Linked DNA regions of Thermobifida halotolerans. Each later gene encodes a partner of the first gene's protein in a complex. Links are inferred from orthologs where the notes say so. Each region holds a gene or a part of one and is shown in the gene's direction. Other genes may lie near its edges.

Evidence for each region.
Region 2: NI17_RS23775 (region 1) and sucB share a complex: the UniProt entries of both Escherichia coli proteins name them as parts of the 2-oxoglutarate dehydrogenase (OGDH) complex. The link is inferred for Thermobifida halotolerans from one-to-one orthologs.

Annotation. Positions count from the first base shown.
Region 1 is NZ_CP063196.1:5,369,248-5,373,548, reverse strand. The notes cover bases 57-4,291. They hold NI17_RS23775 (multifunctional oxoglutarate decarboxylase/oxoglutarate dehydrogenase thiamine pyrophosphate-binding subunit/dihydrolipoyllysine-residue succinyltransferase subunit), read left to right. Parts: upstream 57-392; coding sequence 393-4,091; downstream 4,092-4,291. Other genes in these bases: NI17_RS23770 (DUF6104 family protein), read left to right, coding at 4,104-4,277. UniProt on the Escherichia coli protein: E1 component of the 2-oxoglutarate dehydrogenase (OGDH) complex which catalyzes the decarboxylation of 2-oxoglutarate, the first step in the conversion of 2-oxoglutarate to succinyl-CoA and CO(2).
Region 2 is NZ_CP063196.1:526,087-529,104, reverse strand. Bases 1-2,952 are described here. They hold sucB (2-oxoglutarate dehydrogenase, E2 component, dihydrolipoamide succinyltransferase), read left to right. Parts: upstream 1-701; coding sequence 702-2,204; downstream 2,205-2,952. Other genes in these bases: lipB (lipoyl(octanoyl) transferase LipB), read left to right, coding at 2,566-2,952; lpdA (dihydrolipoyl dehydrogenase), read left to right, coding at 1-687. Outside these bases: more of lipB, read left to right, coding at 2,953-3,018. UniProt on the Escherichia coli protein: E2 component of the 2-oxoglutarate dehydrogenase (OGDH) complex which catalyzes the second step in the conversion of 2-oxoglutarate to succinyl-CoA and CO(2).

The DNA of each region.
Region 1 (4,301 bases):
CGCGGCCCCGGCCCACCGCCCTTCCGCACCCCCTTCTCCGCGGGTCGCCGCTCGAGGCGTTTCCCCCCTGTGCACAAATGTGAAGCATGTCACAGGATTAGCCTGAACCGGAGACGGGGATGCTGCACAGAGCGTCACCTCGCCCACTCGAAGCCGGGGCACACCAGTGAACCTCACTGCGACTGTCCTTGATTTGTGAATAAATGTTAGGTATATCCCAGCGTGGCACCCTGCTGGAGGCTCCACCGGACTCTCTGGCAAAGTAGCCTGTTACCCGAGACGGTCCGCTGGGCGTGTCCTGGTGCGGTCAAACACGTAGTACAGCCACATTCGCTGACCGCCCGTCTCTCCGACAATTCACAAGCGAGCTGCGGAAGAGGGCGATCTCCGCCGTGTCGTCTGAGGCATCTCAACCCCTGACAGATTTCGGCCCGAACGAGTGGCTGGTCGACGAGCTTCACAGAAAGTACCTCGCCGACCCCAACTCCGTTGACAAGGCATGGTGGAACTTCTTCGCGGACTACAGGTCCGGCTCCGCCACCAACGGGGCAACCTCCCCCGCCAAGGACACCAGGTCCGACGGCGGCGCCCGCAGCGCGGCCCCGGCCCCGGCTGCGAAGGCGGACACCACCGCGGGCGCGTCGAAGAGCTCTCCCGCTGCCCGACCTGCCGCCGCGAGCAAGCCCGCCGCCCCCGCGAAGTCCGGGGACGGCGCCGGGGACGCACTCGCGGTGTCCGAGGAGCGGCTGCGCGGCGCGTCCGCGCGCACCGCCGCCAACATGGAGTCCAGTCTCACCCTGCCCACCGCCACGAGCGTGCGGTCGGTCCCGGTGAAGCTGCTGTTCGACAACCGCATCGTGATCAACAACCACCTGCGGCGCGGACGGGGCGGCAAGGTCTCCTTCACCCACCTCATCGGCTACGCCATGGTCAAGGCGCTCGAGTCGGTCCCGGTGATGAACTACTCCTACACCGAGATCGACGGCAAGCCCGCCGTGGCCAAGCCCGAGCACGTCAACTTCGGCCTGGCGATCGACCTGGCCAGACCGGACGGCTCCCGGCAACTGGTGGTGCCGAGCATCAAGGCCGCCGAGACCATGAACTTCAAGGAGTTCTGGAGCGCCTACGAGGAGGTCGTCCGCAAGGCCCGCAACAACAAGCTGGGCGTGGCGGACTTCCAGGGCACCACCATCAGCCTCACCAACCCGGGCGGCATCGGCACCGTGCACTCGGTTCCGCGGCTGATGCCCGGCCAGGGAACCATCCTGGGCGTGGGCTCCATGGAGTACCCGGCCGAGTTCCAGGGCGCCTCCCCCGAGACCCTGAACCAGCTCGCCATCAGCAAGGTCATGACGCTGACCTCCACCTACGACCACCGCATCATCCAGGGTGCGCAGTCGGGTGAGTTCCTCCGCACCATCCACCAGTTGCTGCTGGGCGAGGACGGCTTCTACGACGAGATCTTCGAGTCCCTGCGCATCCCCTACGAGCCCGTGCGGTGGGTGCAGGACATCTCGGTCAACCGGGACAGCCAGCTCGACAAGGCCACCCGGGTCCAGGAGCTCATCCACGCCTACCGCGTGCGCGGGCACCTGATGGCCAACACCGACCCGCTGGAGTACAAGCAGCGCCGCCACCCCGACCTCGACGTCCTGGAACACGGCCTCACCCTGTGGGACCTGGACCGCGAGTTCCCGACCGGCGGGTTCGGCGGCAAGCCGGTCATGAAGCTCCGCGACATCCTGGGCGTGTTGCGCGACACCTACTGCCGCACGGTGGGTATCGAGTACATGCACATCCAGAGCCCCGAGGAGCGGGAGTGGATCCAGGCCCGCGTCGAACGCGAGCCCGAGAAGATCGGCCGCGAGGAGCAGTTGCACATCCTGCGCCGCCTCAACAGCGCCGAGGCCTTCGAGACCTTCCTGCAGACCAAGTACGTGGGTCAGAAGCGCTTCTCCCTCGAAGGCGGCGAGTCGCTGATCCCGCTGCTGGACGGGGTGATCTCCAAGGCCGCCAAGGCCCAACTGGACGAGGTCGTCATCGGCATGGCCCACCGGGGCCGCCTGAACGTGCTGGCCAACATCTGCGGCAAGTCCTACGCGCAGATCTTCGGTGAGTTCGAGGGCAACCTCGACCCGCGCAGCGCGCACGGCTCGGGCGACGTCAAGTACCACCTCGGCACCGAGGGCACGTTCACCACGCCCGAGGGCGAGAAGATCGCGATCACGCTGGCCGCCAACCCCAGCCACCTGGAGACCGTCGACCCGGTCGCCGAGGGCATCGTGCGCGCCAAGCAGGACGTCCTCAACAAGGGCGCCAACGGCTTCACCGTGCTGCCGGTCCTGATCCACGGCGACGCCGCGTTCGCCGGGCAGGGCGTGGTGGCCGAGACCCTGAACCTGTCGCAGTTGCGCGGATACCGCACCGGCGGCACCGTGCACATCATCGTCAACAACCAGGTGGGTTTCACCACCTCGCCCAAGGACAGCCGCTCCAGCGTCTACGCCACCGACGTGGCCCGCATGGTGCAGGCGCCGATCTTCCACGTCAACGGGGACGACCCCGAGGCCGTGGTCCGGGTGGCGCAACTGGCCTTCGCCTACCGGCAGGCGTTCAACAAGGACGTCGTCATCGATCTGGTCTGCTACCGGCGCCGCGGGCACAACGAGGCCGACAACCCCTCGTTCACCCAGCCGCTGATGTACGACGTGATCGACGCCAAGCGGTCCACCCGCAAGCTGTACACCGAGGCGCTGATCGGCCGCGGCGACATCTCGGTCGAGGAGGCCGAGCAGGCGCTGCGCGACTACCAGCAGCAGTTGGAACGCGCCTTCACCGAGACCCGTGAGGCCGCCAAGAAGCCGGTCGAACCGGGATCGGTGATCAAGCCCGAGGTGTTCGACGAGGGCCGGATCGACCACTCCGCCACCGGGACGGCGATCACCGACGAGGTCGTCAAGCGGGTGGTGGAGACCCAGGTCTCGCTGCCCGAGGGCTTCACCCCGCACCCGAGGCTGCTACCCCAACTGCAGCGCCGCGCCCGGATGGTCGAGGAGGACAAGATCGACTGGGCGCTCGGCGAGACGCTGGCGTTCGGCTCGCTGCTGATCGACGGCCACCCGGTGCGCCTGGTCGGCCAGGACAGCCGACGCGGCACCTTCGGCCAGCGCCACGCCGTCCTGGTCGACCGCGATACCGGAGCGGAGCACACCCCGCTCAAGAAGTTCGACCGGGGAACCTCGAAGTTCTACGTGCACGACTCGCTGCTGAGCGAGTACGCGGCGCTGGGCTTCGAATACGGCTACTCGGTGGAGCGCCCCGACGCCCTGGTGGCCTGGGAGGCGCAGTTCGGCGACTTCGTCAACGGCGCCCAGACCGTCATCGACGAGTACATCAGTTCGGGTGAGCAGAAGTGGGGACAGCGCTCCAGCGTCACCCTGCTGCTGCCCCACGGCTACGAGGGCCAGGGCCCCGACCACTCCTCCGGGCGCATCGAGCGCTTCCTGCAGCTGTGCGCGCAGGAGAACATGACGGTCGCGCTGCCCACCACCCCGGCGAACTACTTCCACCTGCTGCGCTGGCAGGTGAAGTCGCCGTACCGGCGCCCGCTGGTTGTGTTCACGCCCAAGTCGATGCTGCGGCACAAGGCGGCCGTCTCGGCCACCTCGGAGTTCACCTCCGGGGCGTTCCAGCCGCTCATCCCCGACACCAGCGGCATCGCGCCGAACGACGTGCGGCGTGTGGTGCTGTGCTCCGGCAAGGTCTACTACGACCTCGACGCCGCCCGGAGGAGCACCGGGGACACCCACACCGCGATCATCCGGGTGGAGCGGCTCTACCCGCTGCCGATCGACGAGATCCGCCAGCAGCTCAAGGCCTTCCCCAACGCGGGTGAGGTCCTGTGGGTGCAGGAGGAGCCGGCGAACATGGGACCGTGGCCGTTCGTCGCGCTGGTCTTCTCCGAGCAGTTGGACCGCCCGTTCACCCGGGTGTCGCGTTCGGCGAGCTCCTCCCCTGCCGCGGGCTCGGCCAAGCGGCACGAGTTGGAGCAGCAGGCCCTGGTGAACACGGTCTTCCCGCCGACCGACTGAGGCAGGACGCCGATGTACTACACCGATCGCGGAATCGAGGAGCTGGAGAAGCGCCGCGGCGAGGAGGAGGTCACCCTGGCGTGGCTCGCCGAGCAGTTGCGGACCTTCACCGACCTGCACCCGGAGTTCGAGACCGCTGTCGATCGGCTGGCCACCTGGTTGGCCCGCGACGATGACGACGAGTAGCGCCCGGACTCCGTGGCTTCCGGG
Region 2 (3,018 bases), 4.8 Mb from region 1 along the record:
GCCAACCCGTTCGAGAGCGTCAAGACCACCGAGACCGGCGTCAGCATGACCCTCGCCAACGGCAAGACCGTCGAGGGCGAGCTGCTGCTGGTGGCCGTGGGCCGCGGCCCGGTCTCGCAGGGGCTGGGCTTCGAAGAGGTCGGCATCCGGATGGAGCGCGGCTTCGTGCAGGTCAACGAGAACCTGCACACCGGCGTCGGCAACATCTACGCCGTGGGCGACCTCATCCCGACCCTGCAGTTGGCGCACGTCGGCTTCGCCGAGGGCATCTTCGTGGCCGAGTACATCGCCGGGCTGAACCCGGTGAACATCGACTACGACGGCGTTCCCCGCGTCACCTACTCCGAGCCGGAGGTGGCCTCCGTGGGGATCACCTCCAAGACGGCGGCCGAGCGCGGGATCGAGACCACCGAGTTCGTCTACAACCTGGCGGGCAACGGCCGGAGCCAGATCCTGCAGACGCAGGGCGCGGTCAAGGTCGTCGCGGCCAAGGACGGCCCGGTGCTGGGTGTCCACATGGTGGGCAGCCGTGTCGGCGAGCTGATCACCGAGGGCCAGCTGATCTACAACTGGGAGGCCCTGCCCGCCGAGGTCGCGCAGCTCATCCACCCGCACCCGACCCAGTCCGAGGCGCTGGGCGAGGCGCACCTGGCGCTGGCGGGCAAACCGCTGCACGTCCACGACTGATCCGCCGTCGGGGGGTGGGCGGGTCCCGCGGGCACCCGCCCACCCCGTTTCCGCCGTTCCTGCGACCGCTCACACAAGAGGAACCCATGTCCACTCCCGTTTCCATGCCCGCGCTGGGCGAAAGCGTCTCCGAGGGCACCGTCACCCAATGGCTCAAGAAGGAAGGCGACACCGTCGAGGTCGACGAGCCGCTTCTTGAGGTCTCGACCGACAAGGTCGACACCGAGATCCCCTCCCCCGTCTCCGGCGTGCTGACCAAGATCCTGGTCAGTGAGGACGAGACGGTCGAGGTGGGGGCCCAGATCGCGATCATCGGCGGTGCCGACGAGGCTCCCGCGCCGCAGGAGGAGGCCCCCGCGGCCGAACCCGAGCCCGAGGCCGAGGCCGCACCCGAGCCGGAACCGGAGCCGGAGCCCGCACCGCAGGCCGCGCCCGAGCCCGCCCCCGCTCCGCGGCCGGAGCCCGCTGCGCAGCCCGCTCCCGCTCCCGCCGCGCAGGCCCGCCGCACCCGCGAGGAGGAGACTCCGACGGTGGACCTGGGGACGCTGAGCGGCACCGGTCAGGTCTCGGGCACCGACGCGACCAGCGAGGGGTACGTGACCCCGCTGGTGCGCAAGCTCGCCGCCCAGGAGGGCGTGGACCTGTCCTCGGTGAAGGGCACCGGCGTGGGTGGCCGCATCCGCAAGCAGGACGTCCTGGAGGCCGCCCGGCGCAGGCGCGAGCAGCAGCAGCGCGCCGCCGCCGGACCCGCTCCCGCCACGGCTCCCGCGCCGCGCCGCGCGGCCGCCGACACCACCCTGCGCGGACGCACCGAGACGATGTCGCGGCTGCGGCAGACCATCGCCGAGCAGATGGTCGAGTCGCTGCGCACCTCCGCCCAGCTCACCCAGGTGATCGAGGTCGACGTCACCAGGATCGCCCGACTGCGGGAGCAGGCCGCCGCTCAGTTCGCCGCCGTCGAGGGCGTGGAGCTGGGCTTCTTCCCGTTCTTCGCGCTGGCCACGATCGAGGCGTTGAAGGCCAACCCCAAGCTCAACGCCGTCATCGAGGGGACCGAGGTCACCTATCACAGCATCGAGAACCTCGCGGTGTCGGTGGACACCGAGCGGGGCATGCTGGCTCCGGTGATCAAGGACGCCGGCGACCTCAACCTGGGCGGTCTGGCCCGCAAGATCGCCGACCTGAGCGAGCGCGCGCACACCGCCCGGCTCGGTCCCGACGAGCTCAGCGGCGGCACGTTCACCCTGGTCGACAGCGGGGCGAACGGCGCACTGCTGGAGACGCCGATCATCAACCAGCCGCAGGTGGGCATCCTGAGCACCGGCACCGTGGTCAAGCGCCCGGTGGTGGTCGAGGACCCGCAGCTCGGCGAGGTCATCACGGTCCGCTCGATGGCGTACCTGTCGCTGAGCTACGACCACCGACTCATCGACGGCGCCGACGCCGCGCGCTTCCTCACCAGTGTCAAGGAGCGCCTGGAGGAGGGCTCCTTCGAGGCCGAACTGGGTCTGGACTAGCAGGACGGCCACCGGCCGGTCCCCGCGGTGGGCTCCCCTCACGGGGAGTCTGCGTCGGGACCGGCCGCAGACGCACGGTGGGGCGACACCTGTTCGGGTGTCGCCCCACCGCATACCCCACCATCATCCCTGGTGATCCCCACCACCAAGGTTTCTGTGTCCCGGCAGCCGCTCCCCCGGCGCCGGGGCGCGCTTGTCGGCGCCATGCCCGCCAAGCGCGATGTAATCAGGTTATCACTGACTGTGGCAGAAGGGAGTGCTTCCCCGAAAGTCGTCCGGTCGGACCGGTGGCGCGCACCGACCGGAGTGCGGCCGTCCCCGCGAATCCCCGGAGATCTCGGGCAGCGCGTAAGGTGGGGACGTGAGTGAGCTCCTGTATCAGTGGTTGGGCGAGGCACCGGTCCCCTACGAGGCGGGCTGGGAACTCCAGCGGCAGCTCCACAGGCGCCGCGTCGCCGATCAACTGCCGGACACCGTGCTGCTTCTGGAACACGAGCCCGTCTACACCGCGGGCAAGCGGACCGGCCCCTGGGACCGTCCGCTGACCGACCCGGGCGCCCCGATCGTCGACATCGACCGCGGCGGCAGGATCACCTGGCACGGCCCCGGCCAGCTCACCGCCTATCCCATCGTCAAGCTGTCCGCTCCGTTGGACGTCGTCGCCTACGTGCGGATGCTGGAGGAGGCCATCATCGGGGTGATCGGCGAGTTCGGTCTCGCCGGCATCCGGGTCGAGGGCCGCACCGGCGTGTGGCTCGCCGCCGACCCCGAACGGGGCCTGCCCGAACGCAAGGTCGCCGCGATCGGCTGCCGG